DNA from 3 places in the Cloacibacillus evryensis DSM 19522 genome. Region 2 is predicted to be linked to each of the others. Evidence: riboswitches for the same ligand, from Rfam matches in the RefSeq annotation. Region 2 holds a riboswitch; each other region holds the start of a gene.
What was found. Region 2 has a riboswitch for thiamine pyrophosphate ahead of thiD (bifunctional hydroxymethylpyrimidine kinase/phosphomethylpyrimidine kinase). Riboswitches for the same ligand answer to the same signal wherever they lie in the genome.
Positions count from the first base shown of each region.

Region 1: another riboswitch for thiamine pyrophosphate. It lies ahead of thiC (phosphomethylpyrimidine synthase ThiC); the one in region 2 lies ahead of thiD (bifunctional hydroxymethylpyrimidine kinase/phosphomethylpyrimidine kinase).
Region 3: another riboswitch for thiamine pyrophosphate. It lies ahead of cytX (putative hydroxymethylpyrimidine transporter CytX); the one in region 2 lies ahead of thiD (bifunctional hydroxymethylpyrimidine kinase/phosphomethylpyrimidine kinase).

Region 1 covers NZ_KK073872.1:2,797,886-2,807,874, forward strand. Annotated here, with positions in the region: gene CLOEV_RS12555 (zinc metallopeptidase) at 1-588, opposite strand, end outside; gene CLOEV_RS12560 (DegT/DnrJ/EryC1/StrS family aminotransferase) at 643-1,791, opposite strand; gene CLOEV_RS12565 (GntR family transcriptional regulator) at 1,806-2,474, opposite strand; gene CLOEV_RS12570 (hypothetical protein) at 2,763-2,981, shown strand; gene CLOEV_RS12575 (bifunctional helix-turn-helix transcriptional regulator/GNAT family N-acetyltransferase) at 3,096-4,016, shown strand; gene thiC (phosphomethylpyrimidine synthase ThiC) at 4,077-5,384, opposite strand; TPP riboswitch at 5,448-5,554, opposite strand; gene CLOEV_RS12585 (sodium/glutamate symporter) at 5,723-6,916, opposite strand; gene CLOEV_RS12590 (aminotransferase family protein) at 6,982-8,340, opposite strand; gene ilvD (dihydroxy-acid dehydratase) at 8,366-9,989, opposite strand, start outside.
Region 2 covers NZ_KK073872.1:2,343,486-2,353,474, forward strand. Annotated here, with positions in the region: gene CLOEV_RS10480 (thiamine diphosphokinase) at 1-703, opposite strand, end outside; gene thiT (energy-coupled thiamine transporter ThiT) at 720-1,220, opposite strand; TPP riboswitch at 1,271-1,374, opposite strand; TPP riboswitch at 1,438-1,540, shown strand; gene thiD (bifunctional hydroxymethylpyrimidine kinase/phosphomethylpyrimidine kinase) at 1,596-2,426, shown strand; gene thiM (hydroxyethylthiazole kinase) at 2,419-3,153, shown strand; gene thiE (thiamine phosphate synthase) at 3,153-3,803, shown strand; gene thiW (energy coupling factor transporter S component ThiW) at 3,854-4,378, shown strand; gene ltrA (group II intron reverse transcriptase/maturase) at 5,282-6,580, shown strand; gene pepT (peptidase T) at 6,908-8,137, opposite strand; gene CLOEV_RS10520 (dephospho-CoA kinase) at 8,134-8,721, opposite strand; gene CLOEV_RS10525 (ATP-dependent helicase) at 8,681-9,989, opposite strand, start outside.
Region 3 covers NZ_KK073872.1:2,579,463-2,589,451, reverse strand. Annotated here, with positions in the region: gene CLOEV_RS11605 (class II fructose-bisphosphate aldolase) at 70-1,332, opposite strand; gene cytX (putative hydroxymethylpyrimidine transporter CytX) at 1,453-2,628, opposite strand; TPP riboswitch at 2,681-2,787, opposite strand; gene CLOEV_RS11595 (AbgT family transporter) at 3,083-4,642, shown strand; gene CLOEV_RS11590 (M20/M25/M40 family metallo-hydrolase) at 4,763-5,848, shown strand; gene CLOEV_RS11585 (MFS transporter) at 5,966-7,123, opposite strand; gene ilvD (dihydroxy-acid dehydratase) at 7,298-9,001, opposite strand; gene CLOEV_RS11575 (proline racemase family protein) at 9,048-9,989, opposite strand, start outside.

The sequences.
Region 1 (9,989 bases), 450 kb from region 2:
TTTGGCGCCGCCCAGCTCGCTCCCCGAGAGCGTGTTCGTCTCGCTGAGCAGCTTCAGCGCCCTCGCGCTCGCGTCAAACTCAAGCGGCAGGGTGACCAGGTGAAAGACGAGTACGCCGCAAAAGAGCAGTATCCCCGCGTTAAGCAGATTCAGCGATCCGAAGATGAGGCCGACGAAGAAAAGCGGCATCGAAAGCGTGGAGCAGAACTGCACCCCCGGCGCGATCGCATTGCGGAACTTCAGAAAACCGTAGCCCTCCTTATCCTGTATGGCATGGCCGACTTCGTGAGCGGCAACGCCGATGGCGGCGATGCTGCGGCTGGAATTTACACTGTCCGAAAGGCGCAGCACCTTTGAGCGCGGGTCATAGTGGTCCGTCAGCTCTCCGGGGACGCGTTCGATCTTAACTCCCGTCAGGCCGCGGCGATCCAGCAGCATGCGCGAGACCTGTTCGGCCGTGACTCCGCTTACAGCGCGGATCTCACTGTATTTCGCAAAAGCGCCCTTGACCTTGAACTGAGCCCACATTGAAAACAACAGGGCGGGTATCAGCACGATGATCGTCGGGTCGAAAAACGGATAGAACATCCGTGGCACCTCCTAATTTAAATTATCTATATTATAGTCTAATTTGGTCAATTTTTATTTGCCGACGCCGTAAAAATCAGCAATTTCATTTACCACGCGTTCCTGTTCCTCAGGCAGCAGCTCGGGGAACATCGGCAGCGCGAGCACATCCTCCGCTAACGCCTCGGAAACCGGGAAATCGCCTTTGCCATAGCCAAGATATGAGAAACAGTGCTGCAGATGGAGCGGCAGCGGATAATAGACGCGCGTCGTCACGCCGCGTTCGTCAAGAAATTTCTGAAGTTCGTCGCGCCTCTGCGCGCGGACGACATACTGGTGATAGACGTGACGCCCTCCCGCGAGCTCCGCCGGCGGCGTGATGAGCTCAAGCAGCCCCTTCTCGGCAAAGAGCGTCATATAACGTTCGGCGACGATGCGGCGCTCCTCGTTCCACCCTTCGAGGTGGCGCAGGCGCACGCGCAGGATGGCCGCCTGCAGCGCGTCGAGGCGGCTGTTGATGCCGACTTCTTCGTGGAAATATGTCTTGCCGGCGCCGTGGACCCGCAGGCTCTTCACGCGCTGCGCGAACTCAGGGTTGTCCGCGATGGAGACCATGCCGCCGTCTCCGTAGCAGCCAAGGTTTTTCGTCGGGAAGAAGGAAAAACAGCCCATGTCGCCGACGGAACCGCTGCGCGCCACGCGGCCGCCGATCATCCGGTGGGCGCCGATGGCCTGGGCGCAGTCTTCGACAAGGGCGATGCCGCGGTTTTTCAGCTCGTCCTTTATCTCCTCCAGCGGGCACATCTGCCCGAAGAGGTGGACGGGGAGGACCGCCTTGGTGCGCGGAGTGATCTTCGCGATGATGTCTTCGCTGTTTATATTGTAAGTGACGGGATCGACATCCGCAAATACCGGCGTCGCGCCGTTGCGCGTGATGCAGCTCGCCGTGGCGAAGAAGGTAAACGGCGTCGTGATGACCTCGTCTCCCGGTTTCAGATCAAGCGCCATCATCGCCAGAACGAGAGCGTCGGTGCCGGAGGCGCAGCCGACGGCGCTCTTTACCTCGAGATAGGCGGCGATCTCCTTCTCCAGCGCCTCGACCTCCGGGCCGAGGATGAAATGCTGAGTATCGAGCACTCTGAGGACGGCGACGTTTACCTCTTCCTTCACGCGCGCATAATTTCTCGTAAGGTCGAATGACGGTATCTTTGTATTTTCTGTCATGATATTACCTCCGTTTAATCTCTGTTTCTGAAATCGGGAACCTCAAGCGCCCTGTGCGAATGGTGCAGGTGCTCCCTCATAAACTCCTGCGCCCGCTCCTTGTCACGCTGGGCTATCGCGCGTAATATCGCCCGATGCTCCTGTGACGAAGAATTGTCCTTTTCGTCGAACTGGTCGTAAAAGAAAATATAGACGTTGGTGCGAAGCATGATATTGTCAATATACTCGCAGAGCACCGTATTCTTTCCTGACTCCGCGATAAGGCGGTGAAAAGTGTTATTGGCCTCAAGAAAGGCGTCGATATCCTTATTTTCAAAGGCGCCCTCTTCCGAGCGCAGCACCTCTTCGAGACGCTCGAGCACGCGGCGGTCCATACCGTTGCGGCAGGCAAGCTCGACGCTGAGATTTTCAAGATATTCGCGCACATTGTAGGCGTTCTCCATCTCATTCACGGTCGGGGCGGCCACTCGCGCGCCGCTGTTGGGAACTATCTTCACCAGCCCCTCGTTGGCGAGACGCCTCAACGCCTCCCGCACGGGAGTCCTGCTGACTCCCATCTCTGTCGCTATCTTTACCTCCAGCAGTCTCTGCGCCGGCTTCAGCTCTTTGCTGACGATCTTGCCGCGCAGATCAAGGTAGACGAAATCCGAAGATGTGTTGTATATCCTGGAACGCTGCATCATTACAAAATAATCCCCCTAGATGTTGCCTGTTGCGATAAACTCTTCCCTAGACTTATCCTGTATAAAATTTTCAACTCCCCGCGAAACGCGTGAAGAGAACGCTATGGGAGCTTTGGCCCCTCATAGTGTAGTACAAGAACAATTAATCTTAGCATAAAATCCCGTATCCGCAATATCTTTTCTTTCCTCCTGTAAATCGGCGCGAATAAGCACCGTATGCGTCATAAACGTTTGCTTGCCATAATTGGGCGGCAATACTACAATTACCCAATGAGTAAACGATTGATTGTGCTGTTCCTGTCATTTTCTACTATAATCGCCTTCGGCTACGCGCTCGGAGGGCTTGGAAGCTACGCGATGGGCGTGCCCAAGCCGCTGCCGATCGCCGCGGGGCTTATCGGCGGCACTTTCTGCGCCTGGCTCGCGCTGAAGATATGGCGGCTCTACCTGACGGAGATCGAAGAGGAGAACCGGCGGCTGGAGGAAAAACGCGAAGAGGAAGAATAATTTTTACGCTGACGCGCGCCTGCGACAGCAATTTTAAATAGTTGACTTTGTCCATCAATTTGCCTATCATAATGGACGAAGTCAACTATTATATTATAAGGGGATCGCTCAGCAATGGACAATAACATGGACACCATCACCGAGATCAGGGCCTTTAACCGCTTCTACACGGGGGTGATAGGGCTGCTCGACCGGCACATTCTTGATTCGGGCTACTCTCTCACCGAGGCGAGGGTGCTGCTCGAGATCGGCAGGACGAAGAACTGCACCGCCAACCGGCTCGCCGGAGCTCTCGGAATAGACCGCAGTTATATGAGCAGGATCGTCGTGAAATTTGAAAAAGACGGGCTCGTCACACGGGCGGCGAACAAAAATGACAGCCGCGCAAGCGACATCCGGCTGACGAACGAGGGGAGGCGCGTCCTTCGCGGCCTCGACGAACGTTCCAACCGGCAGATAGAGCGGCTCATCTCCGGACTCGGCGAGGATGAGCGCGGCAAACTCCGGCAGGCGATGAGGACGATAAAAAAATATCTCGAGGCCGCCCCCGCCGGGTTCTCCATCCGCACATTCCGCGAGACGGACGTGGACTACGTGATCGAGAGGCAGCTCTCGCTTTACGAGACGGAGCGCGGCTTTTCCTCAGAAATATGGCAGCGTTACCTGCGGGAGGGCGTGCTGGCGCTGGTGGACCGTTTCGACCCGGAGCTCGATAATATCTACATCCTCGAGAGCGCCGGCGCTCCCGCCGGCTGCGTAGCCGTAACCCACACCGACGCGAAGACGGCGCAGCTGCGCTATTTCTTCCTCGAGCCTGAACTGCGCGGCCTCGGCGCGGGGCAAAAGCTCTTTGATAAGGCGCTCGATTTCTGCCGAGAAAGGGGCTATCACCGCGCATTCCTCTGGACGGTCAGCGCCCAGGAGGCGGCGAGACGCCTTTACGCGGCGAAGGGCTTCAAAATCACTGAAACGGGCGAAAACTCGGAATGGGGCGTCCCCGTTCTCGAAGAGCGCTGGGACCTGGAGCTGCGATAAGAGCGGCGTCACAGGCATGGGCGGCGGCCGTGCCCGCGCCGCCGTCCATGCCATCAGCCTCTATTCGTCAAAAATAGAGACGATCTCCCCATCGAGTATCCGGTTCATGTTCCTCACGGCGCAGAAGTTGCCGCACATGCTGCAGGTATCCTCTTTCTCGGGCTTTGATTCGGCTCGGTATCGCCTCGCCTTTTCCGGGTCGATCGCCAGCTCGAACATCTTTTCCCAGTCAAGCTTTTTACGCGCGAAACTCATGCGGTCGTCCCATTCCCTCGCGCCGGGCACGCCCTTCGCGATGTCGGCGGCGTGCGCCGCGATGCGCGCGGCGACGATCCCCTCTTTGACGTCGTTCACATCCGGCAGACGCAGGTGCTCTGCGGGCGTCACGTAACAGAGGAAGGCCGCGCCGCTCGCCGCGGCCAGCGCGCCGCCGATCGCGGAGGTGATGTGGTCGTAGCCGGGGGCGACGTCGGTGACGATCGGTCCGAGCACGTAGAAGGGCGCGCCGTGGCAGAGCGTCTTTTCTATCTCCATGTTCGCCGCGATCTGGTTCAGCGGCATGTGCCCCGGCCCCTCTATCATCACCTGCACGTCGCGCTCCCAGGCCCGCTTCGTCAGTTCGCCGAGCGTTATCAGCTCCTCAACCTGCGAAGCGTCGGTGGCGTCCGCGAGACAGCCGGGGCGGCAGGCATCGCCGAGGCTCAGCGTCACGTCATAATCGCGGCATATTTCGAGCAGCTCGTCGAAACGTTCATAGAAGGGATTTTCTTTGCCAGTCATCTCCATCCAGGCGAAGATTATCGAGCCGCCGCGTGAGACGATGTTCGTCAGGCGCTTGTTCTTTTTGAATTTATGCGCCGTATCGCGGTTGATGCCGCAGTGTATCGTCATGAAGTCAACGCCGTCCTCGGCGTGCATCCGCGCGATATCGATCCACTCCTCCGTCGTTATCTGCGCCAGCGGCTTGTTATAGTAGACGACGGCGTCGTAGATCGGCACCGTGCCGATCATCGCCGTACAATTCCCCGTCAGATGGCGGCGGAATTTCCGCGTGTCGCCGAAGGAGCTCAGGTCCATGATCGCCTCGGCACCCATTTCGACGGCGCTTTGCACCTTTTTGAACTCCATCTCAAGATCGGTCATATCACGCGAGGTACCGAGGTTGACGTTGATCTTCGTCTTAAGCATCGAGCCCAGTCCATTGGGCGATAAGGCGGAGTGCAGCCTGTTGCATGGTATTATCGCGCGTCCCTCGGCCATCAGCCCCATAAGCTTGTCCGTTCCGATGCGCTCCTTCTCCGCGACCGCCGCCATCTCCTTTGTCAAGACGCCCCGGCGCGCCGCCTCCATCTGTGTTGAATGATCCATCGTGCCACCACTTTCTTCGCAGAAATTAAGCGGGGAACACCCGAATAGGCATTCCCCGCTTAAAAGACATTTATGCTATCTTCCTACGGCGGCATTACCCGCATCAGGTGTAAGGGTCGAAGTAAATAACTTCCTCTCAGCCTGCCGCGCAAGCTCCCCTGCTTTGTTGTTTAATTAGAACACGCCTCTTTCCTTTTTGTCAAGCGCGTGAGAAAAAAAATACGCGGGCCTTCCACGATGGCAATAAAAAAGGAAGCCGGGGAACAAACGCTCTCCGGGCTCCTTTCATAAAACTATATAGTTCTGAAGAGGGCTTTACTATTCAATAGCGTCCGCGGTCAGCGGCACCAATTCAACCACATGGTTATGATCGCGGCATTAGTAAAGTTGCAAAAGAGACCGCCTATCACAGGAACCACCAGGAACGCCAGTTTTGAATAGCGATATTTGACGCGGAGAGCGTTCATATTAGCCATCGCGACAGGTACCGCCCCTAAACCGAAGCCGACATGCCCGGCACAGATCACGGCCGCATCGTAGTTTTTTCCGGTAAGGTTGAAGGTGAGATAGCGGGCAAAAAGATACATCAGCAGCACCTGGGCCAGCAGTACAACCATAATGGGAAGCGCCATGTCGATAAGTTCCCAGAGCTTCATCGTATAAATCGCCATTGAAACGAAGACCGTCAGGAATACGTCCCCGATCGTCTCTATTTCAACCTCCGGCACATCGGCCTTCTTCGCGTCCAGCGCCACCCTCATCACAGCCCCACCGCACATCCCCATCACATGAGACGACAGTACGACGGAGGGGAAGAAATAGTTGAACACCGATTGCATGATCATACCGACGCCAAGCGCCACGAATATGAGAAAGAACGATTTGGGTATCTCGCCGACAGAAACCATCGCGGCGGATTTTTCCGGCGATTCCGTATCCATGGAGCCGTCGGCAACACTGTCCAGCAGATGTTTTTTCTGGATCAGGCTGTTGGCGAGCGGGCCTCCAAGCAATGATCCGCTGACGAGCCCAAAGGTGGCGGCGGCTATCGCGACCGAAAGCGCCCCGGGGTAATCGGGCGGAGCGAAGGAAGCCGCATAGCCGTGCCCTCCGGTCATCGGGATGGAACCGGTCATCAGCGCTATCATCGGCTCCAAGCCTAGCATCGTGCCCAGCGATACGGAAAGGACATTCTGCAGAAAAGCAAGCAGAGAGGCCAGTATCAAGAACACAATGACAACCTTGCCTCCTTTTTTAAGGACGACCATGCTGGCGCCAAATCCGCTGGCAGTAAAGAAGAGGTCCATGAAAAACCCCTGGTAGGAGTTATCAAAGGTAAATCCGACGACTCCCGTCAAGCGAAGGGCCAGCGCCAACGCCGCGAAAAGCAGCCCGCCTACGACCGCCCCAGAGATACAGTATTTTCTGAAAACAGATACCTTGGAATTTATCCATTCGCCCAGCAACGCTAATATGACCGCGAAGAAAAGGGTGTAAACGCTGCTGAATTGGATATTGTAAAGTTCATTCATCGTATATCTCTCCCGTAATCCCAGCTTATCTTATCATAAGGATATTTATTCGGAGGATAAAAGCGTCAGCGAAGTTCATCGCAAACTTGCTTTATCGCGGCGTCGAGCGCGGAGATGAGAATATCGACCTCTTCGCGGCTGATGGTGATCGGCGGGGTGATCTGGATATGATCTCCGCGCACTCCATCGGCGGAGCCGCCTCCGGGATAGGGAACGATGCCGCGCTCCAAGCAATATTCGGTGATCTTGCCCTTTATGTTCTGTTTTGTCTCGAAAGGCTCTTTGGTAGTTTTATCGCGCACGAACTCGATGCCGCACATCAAGCCTTTGCCGCGCACGTCGCCGACGATAGGATATTTGTACAGTTCTTCGAGTTTGGCAAGGAGGTATTCGCCCTGCACGGCGGCATTGTCGATATAATGCTCGCGTTCGATAATTTCCATCACCTTGCAGGCGATCCCTGTCGAAAGAGGGTTGCCGGCGTAAGTATGTCCGTGATGAAAGCTTCCGGAACCGTCGATCATGATGGCGTTAAAAACCTTCTCCGACGCGACGGCCGCTCCGATTGGAGTATAGCCGCAGCTCATCCCTTTTGCAGTGCAGAGGATATCGGGGATCGCGCCGCCGAAATGTTCCACCGCCATTTTCTTTCCTGTCCTTCCGCACCCCGCCATAACCTCGTCGTCGATCCACAGAACGTCATATTTGTCGCAGATGCTCCGCACCATCTGGAAGTATACGGGCGCGGGGTGAATCCCCGGGCAGGCGGAGCCTACGACCGGCTCGCTTATAAAGGCCATGACATTCTCCGGCCCCTGGCGAAGTATCTCGGACTCAAGAGCTTCCGCAGCTTTGACGCTCGTCTCCATCAGTGTGCCGCAGCCCCATGGATTGCGGTAGTGATAGAACTGGGGTATTTTTGGGAACTGCAGCAGTATCGGATCAAAAACCTTTTTGCGGCCGCTTATGCCCGTAACGGAAAGCGCTCCCAGCGTATTTCCATGGAAACCGTTCCACTTCGATATCACTTTCCATTTGCTGCTGGAGCCGTCGCGTTCGATGAAATACTGGCGGGCCATTTTCAGGGCTGTTTCCACAGCCTCGCTTCCGCCTGAAACGAAGTATACGTGATCGAGGTCTCCAGGCGTCCATGAAGCAAGCTTTTCAGCGCACGCCTCGATAGTATCCACCGTCCACCTTGAAAGGTGGGTAAAGGCTATCCTTGCCATTTGCCCGCGGGCGTAATCGGCGATCTCGGCGTTGCCGTGGCCGATATTGGCGACAGCCGATCCCGAGCACGCGTCGAGGTACCTTTTTCCGTTCTCGCCATAGAGAAAGACGCCTTCGCCTTTCACTATCTTAGGGTAACGCCATGTCTGTGTCCTGTAGAATACGTTGTTGCGCGGTGCGTTGTTTGCTGCCATGATACATAACCTCCCGATTGATATTTTATTCTTTATGATTTGAGCCGCCGTAGAGCCAGACGGCGCCTTCGTCCGCCCCTCGCACTCCCTGGCGGTAAGCCTCAAGGATCCCGTCGGCCTTCCGTGCCGGCCTGACTACTTTTTTCCGCCGCTCTTCCAGAATTTCGTCGGAGACGAAGAGCGTCAGGGACTTTTTATTAAGGTCTATCTCAATAGCATCGCCGTTTTGCACAAGTCCGATAACACCGCCGTCCCACGCCTCCGGCGTAATGTGGCCGACGCACGGGCCCCTGGTCGCGCCTGAAAAACGGCCGTCGGTGATCATGGCCACGGACGTATGCAGCCCCATTCCGACAAGCATCGCCGCCGGTATAGACATCTCCCGCATGCCGGGGCCGCCCTTAGGCCCCTCATAGCGGATCACCAGGACCGACCCCTTGGCGACAGAGCCACCCAGCAGATAATCACGAACCTCCTCCTCCGAATCAAAAACGACGGCCGGCCCCTTATGGCAATACATGCTGGGATCGACCCCGGTCTTCTTTACCACTGCTCCTCGGGGGGCGAGGTTTCCAAAGAGAATCGAATAACATCCGTCCTGAAATTTTGAATCGGCCGGCTTAGAAATCACATCTTCGCAATCAACATGGGGAGTATTTTCTATATGATCTTTCAGCGTTCCCCCCATAGCCGTAGGAAGGCTCGTGTCGACGTAACCGGCAATTTGCCTAAGCACGGAAAGGACGCCTCCGGCGCGATGGTAGTCGCTGATGTTATATTCCGACGCGGGTTTGAATTTTGCCACTACGGGGACGGCGGCCTGTTCCCTGTCAAAATCAGAGAGGGAAATGGGGTGCCCCATAGCTTTGGAGATCGCCGGAATATGCAGGGCGGCGTTTGTCGAGCCGCCGGTGGCGGAGATATAGCGGATCCCGTTGTTGAGCGAGGCTGGATTAAATATTTTCGAAAACGACGTCTTATTTTTAACCAGTTCGACAACACGTTCTCCGACGTCTCTCGCCTGTCTGGATTTTTCCGAAGCGCAGAAAAGCATCGTCGAACTCCCAAACGGAGCGACGCCTACGGCCTCTAAAAAAGAGCCCATCGTATTCGCCGTACCGTACATGGAGCATGTTCCTTGGGAGAAGCAAATATTTTTCTTCCAGCCAGAAAAAGTCGCCGCGTCTAGCTCGCCGCTGTTGACCTTGCCGATCGCCTCTTTGAGGTCACATGTGACATAATCCTTCCCGCAGCTCTGATAGGGCAGCATCGCACCCGCCGTGATAAAGAGCGAGGGAAGGTCAAGCTTTGCGGCCGCCATAAGCATACCTGGGACAATCTTGTCGCAGGAGCAGAGAAAAACCAATCCGTCGAACCCATGCGCCCTGACCATCGCCTCAATGGAAGCCGCGATAAGGTCCCGCTGAGGAAGCACATAATGCATCCCTTTTCCCTGCGCCATCCCATCGCATGGCGCGGGAACGCAAAACTCAGCGGGTGCGCCTCCGGCCGCCCACACGCCCTCCTTTACATAAAGCGCCAATTGGGAGAGCGGCTTATGGCCGGGGTTCACGTCGTTGCAGGAATTGACGACGCCAATAATCGGCTTCGCGAGATCTTTGCCGCGATACCCGACTGACGACATCAGC
Region 2 (9,989 bases):
ACAGCCAGTAGAAGCCGAGGCGGCCGCTTTCGCAGCTTACGCGCGCGGCGAGGCCGTCGCCAAGGCGGTTGCTTATCGCGTAGGGGAAACCGCGGCTGAGCGCGACCCCGTCGAGCGGCCAGCGGACGCCGGCGATGGATACGCCGGCGCATTCCTCCGAAAAAGACAGCAGCGAGACGGCCTTCGGCCTTTCGGCAAATGTAAAGGACGCATTCGCGGGGCCGTCCAGCAAGACAAGCCCCTCCCTCTCGTCGGCTATGCAAAATGGAACGTGCGGAGAAGAAAAGTTCAGAAACGTAAGGACAAGACTCCATAAATGGTCAAATCTGCCGCCCCAGGCCCCCGTTAAAAATATTTTTTTTGCGCGGCCCTTATTTTTTTCGCGGAATAGCTCGAGCGCGAGCTGAAAGTCGGTAAGGTCCTTGTCGCTCTGGTAGCGTTCGACCGGGACGCCATTGTCCGCCGCCCAGCGCCAGCTTTCGGCGGAGGCGCTGTCGCAGTCGCCGACGAGCCTCCGGGGAATGATCCCGGCGGCGCGGCAGGCCTCGACCCCGCGGTCGACAGCCCAAACTTCGCCGCGGGAGCCAAACTCCGAGAGCCATGACGGCGAGGGAGCCCTGCCGCCGAGCACCAGCAGCGCCGTGTCCATAGCCGTCTTATTTTCCAGTTCTATCGTCAGCCGCGGCAGTCCGGTCGTCTCCAATAGGCATCGCCCGCCTTTATTTAAATTTTTCCAATCTCGGCATTATCATGTATACCAGCGCCATTAAAATGGCCGTCTCCGGCAGGAGGCTACTTCCGTTGTAAAGGATCGAATAGAGCCAGGCATTCGTCCCTGCCGGCGCGTAAGAGGCGAAAAAGACGACGCCTGAGAGCACCGCCGCCGCAAAGTTCGCAAAGCAGGCGCAGAGCACGCCAAGCCACTTTTTCCCGGGAAAGAAACCCGCGAGGCCGACGAGCCCGCTCGCCACTGGGTAATCAAGCAGCGCCTGCAGCGGGTGCACCACATAACCGCCGAGCATGAGGCGCAGCAGCCCGGTGACAGCGCCGACGAATATTCCGTACCGCCAGCCGCTGCGGAACGAAAAGACCAACAACGGCAGCAGCGTAAGGCTGACGGAGCCGCCCTGCGGCATCGAAAAAAGCTTGAAATAGGAAAGCACCACGGCAAGCGCTATTGACAGGGCTCCCTCCACTAAAATCTTCAACGGTATTTTCATTCTGATTCCTCCAGATATAATTATTACACCGGAGATGAAAGAAAGGTGCTGCTAAGTTTTCTTCATCTTCCCTACGGCGGCATTACCCGCGTCAGGTTCAAAGGGTCATGACTTGCGTCGATTTCTCAGTCTTTCGACTCCCCCGATGTTAAGAATGTTTTAGCAACTCGCCCCATCTTTGTCAAGTTGACAGTACCGTCCGTTGGTATGATAATGTTCAAAACTCCGGGGGAGCTCATGAAGCTGAGAGGAAGTTTTTAACTTCGACCCCATACCTGATCCGGCTAATACCGGCGTAGGGAGCGAGGCCACGAAATGAAAAACCGCCCCGCTCTTTGTTAGAGCGGGGTTTTTACTTTGAAAAGGGGAATTGCTATGAAACATGGGATATACCGGGGGATAGCGATGTCGGTCGCCGGAAGCGATTCAGGCGGAGGAGCCGGTATCCAGGCGGATTTAAAAACCTTCGCGGCATTAAAGGTCTTCGGCACCACGGCGATAACGGCGCTGACCGTGCAGAACTCGCTCGGCGTGACCGGCATCCACAACGCGCCGCCTGAGATAATCAAGGCGCAGATGCTGGCCGTCGGCAAGGATTTTCCGCTCGACGCGGTCAAGACGGGGATGCTCGGCAACCGCGAGACGATCTCCGCCGTCGCCGAAGGGCTTTCCGAGCTGGGGATAAAGAAGGTCGTCGTCGATCCCGTGATGGTGGCGCAGAGCGGGGACTCCCTGCTCGCCGCCGACGCCGTGGACGCGGTGAAGAATATCATCGTGCCGATGGCGATGATCGTCACGCCCAATCTGCCCGAGGCGGAGAAACTGACGGGGATGAAGATCGACGACGTCGACGGCATGGCCGCGGCGGCGCGCGAGATAAAAAAGCTCGGCTGCGGCGCGGTGCTCGTCAAGGGCGGCCACCTGCCGGGCGAGCCGGAGATGATAACGGACGTGCTGCTGGCGGACGGAGAGATATCGCTGCTGCGGGACAGGCGGATCAATACTACGGCCAACCACGGCACCGGCTGCACGCTGAGCTCGGCGATCGCCGCGGAGCTCGCCGCCGGCTGTTCGCTCGCGGAGGCGGTCGCGCGCGCACGGAAATACCTGCGCGCCGGGCTGCTCTACGGAGTGACGGCGGGACACGGCGCGGGCTGCCTCGGACATGCCGTCACGATGCAGTGGACAGAGGTCGTCAATGGCTAGACCCCTGATCTACCAGATAACGAACGGCGTCTCCGCGCAGCTTCAGGCCGACTGCGTGGCGCTGCTCGGCGGCTCCTCGGTCATGTCGTGCCGGCTCGCGGAGGCGGCGGAGATCGCCGCGGCGAGCGACGCGCTGCTGATAAATATCGGCACGCCGCCCGACAACGCCGAAGAGCTTTATCGGACGGCGGCGGCCGCGGCGGCCGCGAACAACATCCCCGTCGTGCTGGATCTCGTCGGCTATGGATTTTCAAAATGCCGCACGGAGATCGCCGACGCGCTGCTAGCGGAATTCCGCTTCTCCGTGATAAAGGGCAACGGGGCGGAGATCGGCGCTCTCTGCGGCGCGGGGACCGCCCCGCGCGGCGTCTCCTGCGACAGTGAGATCGCGGAGGCGGAGCGTCTGACGGAAGATTGCGCGAAAAAATTCGGCTGCGTCGTTTATTCTACAGGAGAGACGGACCACCTCTCCAACGGTGAAAAAAGCTTCGCCATTATCGGAGGCTCGCCGCTGCTGAGAGGCACGAGCGGGATCGGCTGCGCGCTTGGCAGCGCGACGGCGCTTTTCTGCACCCGGGACGAGCCGCTTGAGGCCGCGCGCCGCGCGCTGAAGCTCTTTCGCCGCGCGGCGGCCGAGGCGGGCGAAGCGGCGGGGCCATATTCGTTCAGGATAAAATTCATGGACATGCTCGCGAAATTCGGCTCCCTTGAAAATGAGGTGAAATAATGACGGCGGACAGAAAGAAACTCGCGGAGCGGCTGCGCCTCTACCTGATCTGCGGCGAGGGCGACAGCCCCGAAGCGGTGATAAAAAAGACGGCGGCGGCTATCGAGGGCGGCGTGACGGCGGTCCAACTGCGCGTCAAAAGCTGGACTGGGCGCGAATGTTATGATACGGCGCTGGCGCTGAAAAAGATCTGCAGCGCGCACGGCGCGCTCCTGCTGATAAACGACCGCCTCGACATCGCGCTCGCCGCGGGCGCGGACGGCGTGCATCTCGGGCAGAAGGATCTGCCCATAGGCGCGGCGCGGCGGCTCGCGGGGACAGACTTCATCATCGGCGGCACGGCACGCACACCGGAGCTCGCGCGCGAAGCGCAGCGGCTCGGCGCGGACTACGTCGGCTGCGGCGCGGCTTTTGAGACCGCGACGAAGGGCGACGCCGTCGTCATCGGCCCAGACGGCATCAAAAAGGTACTGTCGGCGATCGACATCCCCTCTGTGGCGATCGGCGGCATCGAGCTCGGCAACGTAAAATACCTCGCGGGATGCGGCGCAAGCGGCATCTCGCTCTCCGGCGCGATAATGAGGGCGGACGACCCGAAAGAGGCGGCCGCGGCGCTGATAAAAGAGGCCGGCAGAGTCCTCAGAGGCTGACGTCCGGCGGACGGCTTTGTAAAAAATTATTGAATATGGAGGCAGCAAAAATGCAGAACGAAGAAAGAAAAAAGATGTTTAAAAAGGCGGTCCTCGCCGGGGCCTTCGCCGCGGCGGGCGTAGTGCTCTCGGTGGTCTCGATACCGATGGGGCCGACAAAGTGTTTCCCCTTCCAGCACACGATAAACGTGCTCGCGGGAATACTGCTAGGCCCCTGGTGGGCGGTCGGCGCGGCCTTCACGACCAGCGTCATCAGGAACATGATGGGGACGGGCAGCCTCTTCGCCTTCCCCGGCAGCATGTTCGGCGCGCTCTTCGTCGGACTCGCGGCCAGAGCCCTGCCTGAAAGATACAAGCTGTGCGCCGCCTGCGCGGAACCGGTCGGAACAGGCATCGTCGGAGCCTGGGTCGGAGCGAAGATACTAGGCCCCATCCTCGGCAAGGGCATCGGCTTCCTCTTCTTCTCAAGCTCCTTCCTCATGAGCTCCGTGCCGGGCGCGGTGATCGGAGCGCTGCTCGTCTATTGCCTGCAAAAGCGGATGGCGCTGACAAGGACCTTCGGCGCGATGATCTGAGGAATCCAGGATATCATCTACGATAGCCACACAAAAACGGTAAATCGGCGTTTATAAGCACGATTTGCGTCATAAAACGGAGGCTCCGAATCCTCGCCGTATACAAATACGGCTCCGGTATCGGAGCCCCCATTTTATTTAGCAACTCGCACTTCTGGTGAACAAATTAAGCGATTCACACAAAACGCAAAACCGGCGTTTTGGTTCACTGCTTATAAACGCCGATTTACGCGATTGCGGGGGAAGATAAACTGCGATTTATCAAAGATCTTTGGCTCCCTCTCCGATAAGCAGGGAGCCAAAACGATGTTTTTCGTTTTGTGCGAGTCGCTTAGCTCCGGCGAAGCCGGTGGAGGAGGGGTGCGCCCGACATGCACATAAACTAGGCGGTGTAAGTCCGCTACAGGCATTGCAGTGTGAACTGTTAGCCAAAGGCAAGGGTGTCCATCGTGAGGTGGAATCTGAAGGAAGCCGGAGGCAAACCCTCGGTCCGACGAACAGGAACCGCATGTGAGGCATTATGGGACGGACGAGTCTACCCCCAAGACAAAGTCCTACACTGCACGAATCCCATGGTGTAAATGCGGCGGATATATGAGGAGAAAGTTTATGTGCTTACTCGGGGAGATCTTGCGGGGGCTTAACCTGAGTGCAATCCACCCAGAGATGGATGGATGAACCGCAAGAAGTCAGCAGAGGCCATAGTACTGGTGAGAGAAAAAAACAATCAGGAAGGGCCGAACGGTAACAAACTTCTCAGACGAAAGAAGGTCGGGCAATGCGAAGAAAGCAGAAAACTGCGCAAGCAGGCTGTTCATGCGAGGACAAGCTGGAAGCGGAAAGCACCATGAAAGCGCCGAGTATTGCCCACACAGAAACGCAGGAGAAGAAAGAGCGCAAACGTTGCTCGAATGTATCCTCACCAGAGCGAACATGGCAGAGGCGTACAAACGGGTAGTCAAAAACGGAGGTGCGTCAGGCATAGATGGAATGACAGTCCAAGCGATGTATGGACACCTGAAGGAGCACTATCCCGAACTTATCCAAAGCCTCTATGATGGAAGCTACAGGCCCCAGGCAGTAAAGAGAGTCGAAATCCCCAAAGCGGACGGAGGAAAGCGCAAGCTGGGAATCCCCACGGTCATAGACCGTATGATACAGCAAGCCATCTCCCAAGTGCTGACGCCAATATTCGAGAAGCAATTCTCCGACGGCAGCTATGGATTCCGCAAAGGAAGAAGCGCCCATCAGGCAATAGAACAGGCTAGGATATATTACGAACAGGGATACAAAGTATCAGTGGATATCGACCTGGCCAAATACTTTGACACGGTCAACCACAACCTGCTCATAAAGACGCTTCGGGAAGAGATAAAAGACGAGCGTGTAATAAGGCTCATCAGGAAATACCTCAAAAGCGGAGTAATGGAAAACGGGCTCATCAGCTCGACCACAGAAGGAACTCCGCAGGGAGGCAACCTATCACCACTCCTCTCCAACATCTACCTTACAAAATTTGACAAACTGCTGGAAAGCAGAGGACACAAATTTGTAAGATATGCCGACGACTGCAACATATATGTCAAAAGCGCAAGAGCCGCCCAAAGAGTAATGGGAAACTGCGTCAATTATCTTGAAGGAACGCTGAAACTCAAAGTGAACCAAAAGAAAAGTTGTATCGGAAGCCCGACAAAACTCAAATTTCTTGGTTTCTCCCTCTACCCTAGCAAAGGAGAAACGAAGATAAGGGTCCACGAACAAAGCCTGAAACGGTTCAAAGACAAAATCCGAAAACTTACCGCCAGGAATCAGGGACGCTCGATAGAGACCATCATGCTAAACCTCAGGAAATACACGACGGGATGGCTGGGCTACTATGCGATAGCCGAAATGAAAAGCGCGATGTTACAGCTGACTGGATGGATAAGACGCAGGATACGGCAAATCTACTGGAAACAGTGGAAAAGGATATGGCCGAAATACAAGAACCTCAGGCAGCTGGGGATCCATCACAGGGACGCGTGGCGATGGGCAAACAGCAGGCTCGGATGCTGGCATATAGCCAGAACGTGGATACTGACCACCTCACTGACCAACAAATACCTCGCCTCGCAGGGATATGACGATATCCTGCTGCGATATGAGGCAATGCGCGCTCGTTACCGAACCGCCGTATACCGAACGGTACGTACGGTGGTGTGAGAGGACGGCCTCTCAAATAATGGGAGGCCTCCTACTCGATTTGACCTTGGTGTTGATTCTTTGACCTTATCCTCTCCCGCGGCTTGCGCCGCTGGCACTGTTTAGCGCGGAAAACCGCGCCAAACAGTGCAACACTCCTTCCGACCCGGCGCAAAAATCGTGCGCCGGCCCACCTCCCTCGGCGAGGGAGGCTTTAAAATATAAACCCCAGTTTATCTTTCCTCGCAATCGCGTAAATCGGCGTTTAGACGTGCCGGATGCTAAATAACTTGCCCTCTGAGTACCGGAGCCGTATTGGTCATACGGCGAGGACACTCAGAGGGCAAGTTATGACGCAGACGGCGCGTATAAACGCCGATTTACGGCAACCAGCATCTCAACGACCCTCTCCATGTCTTCGACGCATGCGAACTCCAGCCGCCCGTGATGGTTGTGGCTCGCCGTTCCGAGATTGGGGCAGGGCAGCCCCATGAAGGAGAGGTTCGCGCCGTCCGTGCCGCCGCGTATCGGGACGATGAAGGGCTCGCCGCCCGCCGCTCTGACGGCCTCCTTCGCGATCTCGACCATGAAGGGATGTCTTTCGATCACCTCGGCCATGTTGCGGTAGCCCGGCGTCAGTTTGAGCTCCGCGCGCCCTTCGCCATATTTTTCATTGATGCGGCGCGCGGCCTCACGCATCGCCTCTTCGCGCTCCGCGAGTTTCCGCGCGTCGTGGTCCCGCAGGATATATTTCTGAAATGCGCTCTCCACGGAGCCGCCGCTTTCGTCGAGGAGGAAGAAGCCCTCGCGCCCCTCCGTGTTTTCGGGGCGCTCCGCCGCGGGCAGCATCGCGAAAAATTCCATCGCCAGCAGCTGCGCGTTTATCATGACGTTCTTCGCGGTCCCCGGGTGGACGCTGCGCCCCGTGAACGTTACCCGCGCCGACGAGGCGTTGAAGTTTTCGCAGGATATTTCACCGAACCCGCCGCCGTCGACGGTGTAGGCAAAGTCCGCGCCGAATTTTTTCAGATCGAAATGTTCGGTGCCGCGCCCGATCTCCTCGTCTGGGGTAAAGGCGATCGCGATCCTGCCATGTTTTATCGAATCATCGGCGAGCAGCCGCTCCGCCATCGTCATGATCTCGGCGATGCCGGCCTTGTCGTCCGCCCCGAGCAGCGTCGTGCCGTCTGTGACGATGAGGCTTTTGCCGACATAATTCCGCAGTACCGGGAAGTCGGCCTCCCGCATAACGATATTTTTCTCTTCGTTAAGGACGATGTCGCCGCCGCGATAGGCGACGACTCTCGGCCTGATATTCTCGCAGGGGGAGGCGGACGAGACGTCCATGTGGGCGATAAAGCCGAGGACTGGGACGTCGTCCGCGATATTCGCGGGAATGGAGGCGTAAAGATAGCAGTGCTCGTCAAGGCAGACGTCCGTGAGCCCCATCTCCTCCATCTCATTTTTAAGAAGGCGCGCCATCTCCCAGATTCCGGGCGCGCTCGGTGAATTTTCGCTTTTTTCGTCGGAGGCGCTTGCCACGCCCGCATAGGCGAGCAGCCGTTCACATGTTTTCATTTTACTCCTCCTTCCACAAGCTTCAGCCAGAGGCCGCGCGCCTTTTGCCGCCACTCTTCCTCTGTGCCGTCGTTTACCAGCACAAAATCGGCTCTTGCCATCTTCTCCCCGCTCGGCAAAAGCCTGTTCTCGCGGCGCGAGACCTCTTCGGCGTTCCAGCGGCGCTTCGCGTTGCGTTCCACGCGCTTTTCAAAGGGCGCAGCGGCGTAGACCACGCAATCGAGCCATCTTTCGTGGCCGCCCTCATAGAGCAGCGGTATCTCCGCCACGACCCAGCCGTCGGCGCCGGCCGCCATTTCCTTGATCGTTTCCATCGTTTTTTTGTGTATCAGCCGCGAGGCGAAACGGTATTCCTCTTCGTCGGCGAATATCTTCGCGGCGATCTTCGCCCACAGCTCTTTATGCGGCGCGTCGAAGAAGCCCGCGCCCCAGCGTTTTTCCGCCTCGCGGCGTATGCCGGGATCGTCCCAGAGAGCGCGCGCGACGCTGTCCGCGTCTATGATATGCGCGCCCATGGCGGCCCACTCTTTGCAGAGCGTGCTCTTACCAGCGCCAACGTCGCCCGTGAGCCCTACTGTCGGCATGATAACCGCCTCCCTGCGCGTCGTCTGTAAATTCTTTGACATCCTTCGGTATCTCGCCGAGAAAGCGCGACATCGGGTTGCGCTGAATGCCGCCGAAGAGCAGGCGGCTCGAGGCGCAGCTGATGTAAAGCTGTTCCCGCGCGCGCGTCATTCCCACATAGCAGAGACGCCGTTCCTCGGCGATGTCGCCTTCGCCGGTGACGGAGCGGGCGCTCGGGAATATTCCCTCTTCAAGCCCGATGAGGAAGACTACGGGAAATTCGAGCCCTTTCGCCGCGTGCAGCGTCAGCATATTGACGGAGTCTTCCAACCCCTCCGGGGAATCCTGGTCGGTGATCAGCGGTATCTCTGTCAGCGCCTGCGTGATATCGCTCTCCGGCGGGACGATGGAGAGTATTTCCATCACGTTCTCCACGCGCTCCTCCCAATCGTCGGGATATTCCTCCCGCAGGTATTTTTCATACCCGTTTGAATCGATGATCGTGCGCACGGCCTCGCCGATATTTTCCTCGTTAGCGAGGATCGCGAGCATATCCGAGGCGAGCGCCTTCACGCCGCTCCCCTGTTTGCCTTTGAGTCCGCCGCCGTTCGCGAGGAGGGCTTTCCACAGCTCTTCGGCATTGCCGGCTTTCAGCTCCGCCATCGCCTCGCCGAGCAGCTCGACGCTTTTTTTGCCGAGGCCGCGCGTCGGGATGTTGGCGACGCGCGCGAGCGAGATGGCGTCGCGCGGGTTGACGGCGAGGCGCAGCATCGAGAGGGCGTCCTTCACCTCGGCGCGCTCATAGAAAGCGACGCCGCGGATGACGCGGTACGGTATCGAACGTTCCAGCAGCGCCTGTTCCATACCGCGGCTAAGGACGTTCATTCGGTAGAGGATCGCCATTTCACCGTAGGCGTAGCCGTCGTCATGAAGCGATTCGATCTTTTTCGCGATCCATTCCGCCTCGTCGGAGTCTTTAAAGCTCCGCCGCACGTTTATCAGCCGCCCGCGCTCAGCGGCGGTCCAGAGGTCCTTCGGGTGGCGGTCGTCATTGTTCTTGATCACGCCGTTCGCGCCTTCGAGGATGTTCCCCGTCGAGCGGTAGTTCTGATCCAGGATCGTCATCTTAGATCCCTTGAAATCGCGCTCAAAGTTGAGGATCATCGCCATCTCCGCGCCGCGCCAGCCGTAGATGGACTGGTCGGGGTCGCCGACGACCATGATCTTGCGCCCGTCGTCGACAAGACAGCGCAGCATAAGATACTGCGGATGGTTAACATCCTGATAC
Region 3 (9,989 bases), 240 kb from region 2:
CAAAAAAGAGGCCCGCGCGGAAATCTCCGGCGCGGGCCTTTCCCTTAATAAATTATTTCCGTCTTATGTTTAGTCGTCGTAATTCTTGCCGTCATTCCCGCCTTTGCCCGGCGCGGTGGCCGCGGTGTAGTTCTTTCTCTCGCCGAGGACCTTGCGGTCGGGAGCGGCGTTCTGGTCTACGCGCTTTGCCATAACTTCGGCGACCGCCTCGGCGCTGCCCTCCGCTCCGAAGGCGACGATGAAGCGTTCGGCCCACCAGGCCATTTCGTCGACTATCCTGTCTACGATGGGCTTCGGCTCCGCGAGTATCATATCGCAGAAGGGCAGATTGAGCTTCTTATAATCTCCGCTCTTGCGGCTCATGCCCTTTTCGTCGCCGGCGGCGACGATCTTCTCCCAGAGCTCGACGGAGATGCCGCGGTCGGCCTCCTTCGTATAGGTGCCGCCCTCGGTGATCGCGTTGCCGGTGTTCGGGTCCATCTTGATCCCGAAGTAGACGTTCTGGAAGAGCGTCGCCACGTTGCCCTTGCGGATGCCGTACTTGCGGAAGGTCGAGACCTTGTCGAGCGGGGTGCCGGAGATGCCGTGCTGCGCGATCGTCACGCCGTAGGGCGCGATCGCGTCGGCGATCTCCTTCGTGCGCGCCAGGTCGATGCCCTCCATCTGTCCCGCCGTCGGGTCGTAGGTGCCGTGGAGGCTGCCGTTCGAGATCGCGAGGTAGTCGGGGAATATCTGCCAGGCGTTGAGTCCGCCGATATAATAGAGGGCCTCTTCGACCGTTGAAAGCTCGCCGGGGCCCTTTATCTCGCCGACCTCGACCTCAAGTCCGAGCTCCGAGGGCAGCCAGTCCGCGAGCGCGCGGGTGGCGGCGAAGTTGTCATAGTCGTCCAGGTGTGAAGCGTCGATAGCCACCGAGGTGAAGCCGTTGTTGAGGATCTTTGTGAGATGTCCCACGCCCTTCAGCACGTCGGCCCAACCTTTAATGGCATAATGGTCGACATGGAGCCCGAAGACCGCGCCGTGTCCCATCTCCTCGGAATACTTCAGGGCGTATTCGGAAATGTTGTCGTAGGTCGCGCCGCAGTAAGTCGACTCCGACTTTGCAAGCTCGATGAGCACCGCCGCGTTCTTTTTCTTTGCCGCCTGGAGCACCGCCTTTATCACGAGCGGATGACGCGCGTTCGCCGCCAGCACGATGGAATCGACTTCTCTGGCCGCCGCCGCGATATCACGCCCGCTGACAAGCCCCATCTCCGTATCGCCGAAACGTGCCTGCACGTTCAGCGGACGCTTCTTCAGCAGCTCCTGATATGCTTTGCTCTTTACATCCATTGGAATCTCCCCCTGAGAAATTTTTATAATAAGGTGCTTATAGACTAATTGTAGCCCTTATACATGGATATTGCAAAGGAAATGACGCAAGATCGTAAAGTGAAATATTTATCTTTGTTATTATTTCTCAGGTATCAGTTTGCCGGCCAGCCATGTCAGCGCGGCGGTCGCGGCGATCACCGGCAGCGTCGCGCCCACGGGACTGCCGGCGGTCATAAGATACCGGTAGAGCGCGAAGCCGGCGCCCCAGAGGATCAAATTCCTCGGCGAGAGCTGCCTCGCGGCGCAGTTCCTCTTCAAGATAAAAAAGTCGGTCACCATCACCGCCGCCATCGGCGCGAAGACGGAGGAGATGAGATAAAGCAGGCTCTCATAACTGTCGGAGCGCGCGAAAATGGCGATCATCGTGCCGATAAAGCAGACGGCGACGCCGGCGGCCTTTTCCCTGATCCCTTTGAATATGACGTGGAAGCTGATGCCGGCGGAATAGGCGTCGAGAAAGGTCGTCGTCACGGTGGAGAAGGCTACGATCACCACGCCCGCGGCGCCGAGCCCGGCGTCGAGCATGATCTTCGCGATATCGGAGCCGCCTGTGTAGAGCGCGACGCCGAGTCCGATGAAATACATCCAGCAGCTGGTCAGCGAATAGACGGCCGTGCTGACGGCGGCGCTCTTTTTCGGTTCGCGCGCGTCGCGCATATAGTCGGAGATCAGCGGCAGCCACGACAGCGGCATCGCCACCGATAGTTCCATCGCGTCCGCGAAGCTCATTACGCCGCGGGCAGCCTCCGTCTCACCGCGCTTAAAGACGATGAAGGAGAGCACCAGCGTGAGGATGAAGAGCGCGCCCATCGCGATCTTGTTGACGCGTTCAAAGTTCTTCATATCGAGCAATATCCAGACGGCGATCATGATGCCGATCACGCCGCACCAAAGCATGTTGTCCGTGCCGAATACCGGGTTCAGGATAAGGCCGAGCGAGATCGCGCCGCCCGCGATCATCACCGCGGTCCAGCCTACGAGCTGCAGCACGTTGAGCGCCGCGAAAAACTTAGCCCCCTGCTCTCCGAAGGAAAGCTTGACGCTCTCCATCGCGCCGCGCCCGGAAAGCCCGCCGATCAGCGCCGCGAGATACATGAGAAAGCCGCCGATCAGGTGTCCGGCGACCACCGCGCCCATGCCGCGCGCCATCCCGAGCGGAGCCATCAGCGTCCCCGTGTATATCTCCGCGATGGAGACCGCCGCGCCGAACCAAATCAGCGCGTTTGCCGTTGTCGTTCTCTTTTCCTCATTCATCAAAAACACTCCTTAAAAATAATGACGGCCCCTCCAAGAAGGACAGCCGTCACTGAATTCGAGCTATTCTCCCTACGGTGGCATTACCCACATCAGGTTCATCGGGTCGAGGCCGCGCCTCCTCTCAGCCGAAATATCCAGGCTCCCCATAAATCACGCGGGAATCGTTCCCGCTTTCGTCACGTATTCTAAACAGTTTCGCAGGCGTTGTAAAGTTTATTTTTACGATATTTATTAATAACTGTACTAGAAGCATTTCTCCTTATAATATTGGCTTGTTTTAAAAAATTATTGACAATTTTTAAATATTCAAGTATGTTATATTTAATTATTTTATTTGGCGAGCAACTGGCGCTATTACAAATAAATATACACGAGCAGCGCCAACAACGGCGGAATCAACTGGGTTCTTTGCAGTTATTCATAAATATCTTTATCAGGAGGAATTTTTGTAATGACAGCCGAAACAAAGAAGAGGGTTTCTCTGTTCGACCGTTTTCTCAATGGAGTTGAGCGCGTGGGCAACAAACTGCCGCATCCGATAGCGCTCTTTGCGATCTTTGCCGCCGTGACGGCGGCGCTCTCCGCGATCTTCGCGGCGATGGGCGTCTCCGCGACCGGCGAACTTATCAACCGCGCGACAAATACCGTGGAGATGCAGACGATCCAGGCGATAAGCCTGCTTAACAAGGAGGGCGTCGTCTATATGCTCACCTCGGCGGTAAAGAACTTTACGAACTTCGCCCCGCTGGGCGTCGTCCTCGTCGCCATGCTCGGCGTCGGCGTCGCCGAGACGAGCGGCTACATCCCGACGATCCTCAAGCGCACGGTGGCGGTCACGCCGCGCAGCCTCATCACGCCCGTCGTCGTCTTCCTCGGCATCATGTCCAACATAGCCTCCGACGCCGGATACGTCGTTCTCATCCCGATCGGGGCGCTGATGTTCATGGCCTACGGGCGTCATCCAATGGCCGGCCTGGCCGCCGCCTTCGCCGGCGTCTCGGGCGGCTTCTCCGCCAACCTCGTCATCGGCACCACCGACCCGCTGCTCTCCGGCATCTCGACGGAGGCCGTACACATCCTTGACGCGGCGCGTTCCGTCGAGCCGACCTCCAACTGGTACTTCATGATCGCTTCGACATTCCTCATCACGATCATCGGCACGATCGTCACAGACTACATAGTCGAGCCGCGCCTTGGCAAATACAACGGCAAATTTCTTGAGGGAGCCTTTGAATCGAACCAGATCACGGAAAAAGAGCGGAAAGCCCTTAGGATGGCGAACGCCGCGCTGCTCGTAATGACCCTGATCGTCGTGGCCGTATGCCTGCCCGCCGACTCATTCATGCGCAACCCCAAGACCGGAAGCCTTATAGCCGGCGCGCCGCTCATGCAGAGCATCATCGTGCTCATCATGTTCTTCTTCCTCATTCCCTCGGTGGTCTTCGGCTATGCCTCCGGCAAATTCAAAGACAACAAAGACGTCTGCGGCGCGATGGGCAAGGCGATGTCCTCGATGGGAGCCTACATCGCCCTTTCATTCGTGGCGGCGCAGTTCATCAACTACTTCAGCTACACGCACCTCGGCACCATCATCGCCCTAAAAGGCGCGCACGTCATCGAATCGACGGGCATCGGAGGCATCCCGCTGATGATCCTCTTCATCCTCTTCAGCGCCTTCATCAACCTCTTCATGGGTTCGGCCTCCGCGAAGTGGACCATCCTCGCGCCGGTATTCATCCCGATGTTCATGCTACTCGGCTACTCGCCGGAGCTGACGCAGGTCGCCTACAGAATAGGCGACTCGACGACGAACATCATCACGCCGCTGATGTCCTACTTCGCGATGATCATCGTCTTTGCGAAGGAATACGACGAAAACTCCGGCATCGGCACGCTGATCTCGACGATGCTGCCGTACTCGATATTCTTCCTCATCGGCTGGTCGCTGCTGCTCGTCGTCTGGATGTTCTTCGGCCTGCCGCTGGGTCCCGGCGCGGGGTTATTTATGTAAATAAGGGGTCAGGCGATCCCTTGCGGCCCCCCGGCATCGTTCATCTCGGGATAATTTTGCCGATAATAGCCTGAAAATAACCCCTGGTGGAAGTATAATGATAAAAACCTGTGAAAGAAGATGAAATTTTTGATAAACAAAGAACGTCTCTTAAAAAACTTTCTTGAATACCTCGCGATCGACAGCGAAAGCGGAAACGAGGCGGCGATGGCCGGCCGCGCCGCGGCCGACCTTAAAGCGCTTGGCTGCCGCGTCCGCATAGACGAGGCAGGCAGCGTCGTAGCGGTATTCGCGGGAGAGGCGCCGGCGCTTCTCATGAGCGCCCACATCGACACCGTTACGCCGGGCAAAGGTATCCGCCCCATCATCACCGACGGCGTGATACACACCGACGGCAGCACCATACTCGGCGGAGACGACAAATCCGGAGTCGCGGCGATCATCGAGGCGATCACGGCGGCGCGCGAGCAGGGGATCGCCCACCGCGCCGTCGAGGTGGTCCTCACCGTCGGCGAAGAGGTCGGCATGATCGGCTCCAAGTCCCTCGACTATTCTAAACTCTCCGCGAAAGAGGCGGTCGTCTTTGACTCCAGCGGCGACGCGGGCAAGATAATCACCGCCGCGCCGGGGCAGACGAAGATCCGTGCCGAGATAAAGGGCGTTGCGGCGCACGCGGGGCTCGCCCCAGAAAAGGGCGTCAGCGCGATACAGGTCGGGGCCGCCGCCGTCTCCGCGATGAAGCTGCTGCGCATCGACGAGGAGACGACGGCCAACATCGGCACCTTCAAGGCCGTTGGCGCGACGAACATCGTCAGCCCCTGCGCCTGCATTGAGGCCGAAGTGAGAAGCCGCGACAACGCGAAGCTCGAAGCGCAGACGAAGCACATGGTGGAATGCCTGGAAAAGGCCTGCCGCGACTTCGGCGCGAAGCTCGACTGCCAGGCGGCCACCAGCTACACCGGCTATACCCAGTCTGACGACGAGCCGCTCGTCATTACCGTAGTGGAAGCCTGCAAAAGACTCGGCCTGAAGCCCGTCATCGGCTCCACCGGCGGCGGCAGCGACGCGAACATCATGAACGCCAACGGCATAAAGGCGGTAGTCCTCGGCACCGGCATGGACAAGGTGCACACCACCTCCGAGCGCATAACGGTGAAAAACCTCGAAGATACCGCACGCCTCGCGCTGGAATTGATGAGGCTGTAAATGGAATAAGGAATCCCTCTGGACTCTGTCTGGGGCAAATGAAGTAAAAGGCGTTCCGTTTTTTTATTGACGGAACGCCTTTTATCTTACCTCGGCATGGCGGGGATGGGAAAAATATCACTTCTCCTGCCTGCGGCTGAAAAGTATCGCCATGGCGGCGGAGAGCGCCAAATACAGTCCGGCGTAGCAGGCTAAAGAAAGGTCTGCGCCGTTTATCCTTGACGATAATGATAATAACGGCGGGCCCAAAAACATCCCGATCCCCCAGAACAGATAATAGGCTCCGGAGATAGTGCCCTTATATCTCTCGTCAACGGCGTCATTCAAGAAAATCATTGAAGCGAGGTAAAATATGCCGAGCCCGATACTTGATATGGTGAGCGCCGACAACATCCCGGCCGCCGCGGGGAGCAGCCGTGTCGCCGCAAGCCCCAGTGAGGCGAGGAAGAGCCCGGAGACCATAAAGATTTTGGCACCGAAACGGTCGCAGAGTTTTCCGGTTATCAGCTGGGAGATGCTGATCGCGATGTAAAACAGCGAGAAAAAAATGCCGATATAAGTTGAGTCAAAACCCTTTTCCTCAATGAGGTAGGCCGGTATCGTCGTAAGAAATATCCCGTATCCGGTCCCATACAAAGTAATGCCAAGCAGGGCGGCAAAGATGGACGAGTCTTTGATCATCGCCATAATATTCGCCAGATTGAAGATATTCTCCGCATTTTTCCCCGGGCGGATGTCGTCGACCAGCCAGGCGATCAAAAGCGCCCCCGCGAGGCAGGCGAAAGCGTAGATGAGAAAGAGATTTTTCGCCGCCAGGAATTTAATGAGGAACACTCCGAGGATCGGCCCCATGGTAAGCCCGATGTGTATTATCGCGTTATATGACCCCATAACGGAGCCTTTGGAAGAGGCGTACTTTATTGAGAGCAGCGCGGGCGCGAGCGCCCAGACGGGAGCCTCTCCAGCGCCCTGCAGCAGGCGCGAGAGAAATATCATGGCCGAGCCGGTGGAAAAATAGTAACAGAGCCCGGTCAGGAAACAGAGGAAATACCCGGACGCCAAAAAACGCTTGAAGCCGAATCTGTCCGCCATCGCGCCGACCGGTATCTGCAGCACGATATATGCGACGGCGAACATAGAGGCCAGGTAGCCTACATTATTGCCGTTCCCGTCTAATTCTATGATTCTTTGCGGCAGCAGGGCGACGATCATCCCGACGCCGATCATCATCAAAAAAGCGGAGAGGTTAAGCCCCAAAAGAGTTTTGTCTTTCATTGTTTCCACCTCTCCGTTTTTTCGCGCTGTTTTCAGCGGCGTTAGATATATTTGGTAAATAGTGTTGAAACTAAAATATATTATAAATTTAATATCAAATATTATCAATAATTGATTGAATATTTGTTGGTTTAAATAGAATCGCCGCCCCTCGCCCTATCAACCGCCGGCCGCCTAAAACTCCCGGCGCACCTGCCCCTCGTCCTCCACGCGGTCGTCGATCATCGCGCCTTCGTGGGCCTGGAGCGCGCTCTTCGCGTAGATGCCGAGGATGCCGCGCTCTTTTTTGAGCGGCAGCTTCCATTTCGCAAGGCGTTCTCTGATCACATCATCGGGCAGGTCGAGGTTTACCGTGCGTCCGGGGATATCGATCCTGATGAAGTCTCCATCTTCGACGATCGCGATGACGCCGCCGACGGCGGCTTCGGGGGAGATGTGGCCGATCGCCGCCCCCTCGGTGAAGCCGGAGAAGCGTCCGTCCGTCAGCACAAAGACCTCCTGTCCCATGCCTATTCCTACCAACGCGTCCGTGGTCATCATCATCTCACGCATTCCGGGCGCGCCGCGCGGCCCCTCGTAGCGGATGACGACGACGTCGCCCTTTTTTATGTCTCCAGTCACGACGGCGCGGTGCGCCTCCTCGTCGGAGTTGAAGACGCGCGCCGGTCCCGCGAATTTTCGTATCTTTTCGGAAATCGTCGTCGTGCGGCAGATCGCGCCGTTCGGGGTGATGTTCCCCCTCATGACGGCGATGCCGCCGCTTTTGAAGACGGGGCTTTCAGCCGCTGTCAGCGTCTCATGGTCGGAGGAGCGGCGCAGAGAGGCGATCTCGCCGATGGTGTGCCCCGACACGGTGAGGCATTCCTTATGCAAGTAGTCCCTCATCTCACCAAGGACGGCGGGGACGCCGCCCGCGTTATAAAGGTCGATGACCGTTGCTTTTCCCGTCGGGATGACGCGGCTGATGACGGGGATCGTCTCCGATAATTTGTCAAAATCGTCGAGAGTCAGCTCGACGCCGACCTCGCGCGCGAATGAGAGCAGGTGCAGCACGGCGTTGGTCGAGCCGGCGAGCGCCATCGTGAGGATGACGCCGTTCAAGAGCGCTTCGCGCGTGAGGATGTCCTTCGGCTTCACTCCCTCTTTGACGAGTTCCACGATGCGGCGGCCCGTCTGTGTCGCGAAGCGCTCCTTCTCCGCGTAGACGGCGGGGACGGTCGACGATCCTGGCAGCGCCATGCCTAGCCCCTCGGCCAGTATCTGCATCGTGTTGGCGGTGCCCATCAGCGAGCAGGCTCCGGGGCCGGGACAGACGTGGTCTTCGAGGTAGCGTATCTTTTCGCGCGCCTCGCCGCTCGCGTAGTCGGCGCCGAAGACGAGCTGGTCAAGCTCGCTCATGACGACGCTGCGGCCTCCGCTCTTACATACCTCCTGCGGGCCGCCCGTCAGCATGATGCAGGGGACGCCGGCGCGAATGCCGCCGATGAGGACCCCCGGGATGATGCTGTCGCACGAGGCGAGCAGCACGAGGCCGTCGAGCAGCTGTACGCCGGTCATGATCTCCACCGAGGAGGCGATGACGTCGCGGATGACGAGCTCGTAGCGGAAGTGCGGCATCCCGATCGGCACAGCGCCGCAGGTGGCGATCGTGCCGAATTCAAAGGGCGTGCCGCCCGCCTGTAAAATCCCCGCGCGCACGCGCGCCGCGAGGCGGTCGAGGTGCACGTGGCCGAGCCCAGCGTCGTTCGCGGTGTTCACGATGCCGATCAGCGGCTTGGCCAGGTCTCCGTCGTCATAGCCGCAGCCCTTGTAGATCGCGCGGCGCGACGAGGAGCCCCTGCCGGAAAAAAGTCCCAGTTCCTTGGAGCGGTATGTCATTTGTGCTCAATCCCTTCTATAAATTCATATAAAATTTGACCGGTCCTCAGAGCAGGAAGCCCTCCGGCACGGGGTCGGCCGGGTCGAGGACGAACTTGTTGAAGCCCGTTATCCAGGCGGGGCCCGCGACCTTCGGGATTATCGCCTCGTAACCGCTCTCGGTGACGGCGGCCAGCGGCGTGCCCTCGAACTTTGTGTCGATGATGCTTGCGGCTTGGAATTTTTCTCCGATATCAAGTTCTTTGCGCGAGACCAGCAGCGCCATCCGCGCCGAGGTCCCGGTGCCGCAGGGGGAGCGGTCCACCGAACCGTCGGCGAAGACGCAGATGTGCCGGCTCCGGCAGCCATATTCCGTCCTTTCGACAGGCGAGGTGATGAGCACGCCGTAGATGCCGTTGATCTCCTGCTTCTCCGGGTGGCGGATCTCGAGGTTGGCGTTTGCCCAGCGCTTCATCTCCATCGCGCGTGCGACGAGCGCCGCCGTCTGCTCCGGCAGCACGCGCAGCCCGAGCTTTTCCTCCTCGATGAAGATGTAAAAAGCGCCGCCGTAGACGACCGCCGCCTCCACCGCGCCGGTCCCTTCCACCGGTATCGTCACGCTCTCTTTATATACGAAGGCCGGGACGTTGGTGAAGGCGACGTGCTCGACGTGTCCGTCTCTTACGGTCGCCTCCGCGGTGATGCGTCCGGCCGGAGCGTCTATCCTGATCGTGTTTTCTCCCTCGCGCAGGTCGAGCAGCCCCGTCTCGGCGGCGGCCTTCACCGTGCCGATCGTTCCGTGGCCGCACATGGTGCTCATCCCCTCGTTGTGCATGAAGAGGATGCCGAGGTCGGCGTCGTCGGTCACAGGCGGCACCAGCACCGCGCCGAACATGTCCTTATGGCCGCGCGGCTCCTTGAGTAGCATACAGCGGATATTGTCATAATGGCTCGCGAAATATTCCATCTTTTCCAGCATCGTCCGTCCCTCGACCTTCGGGATGCCGGA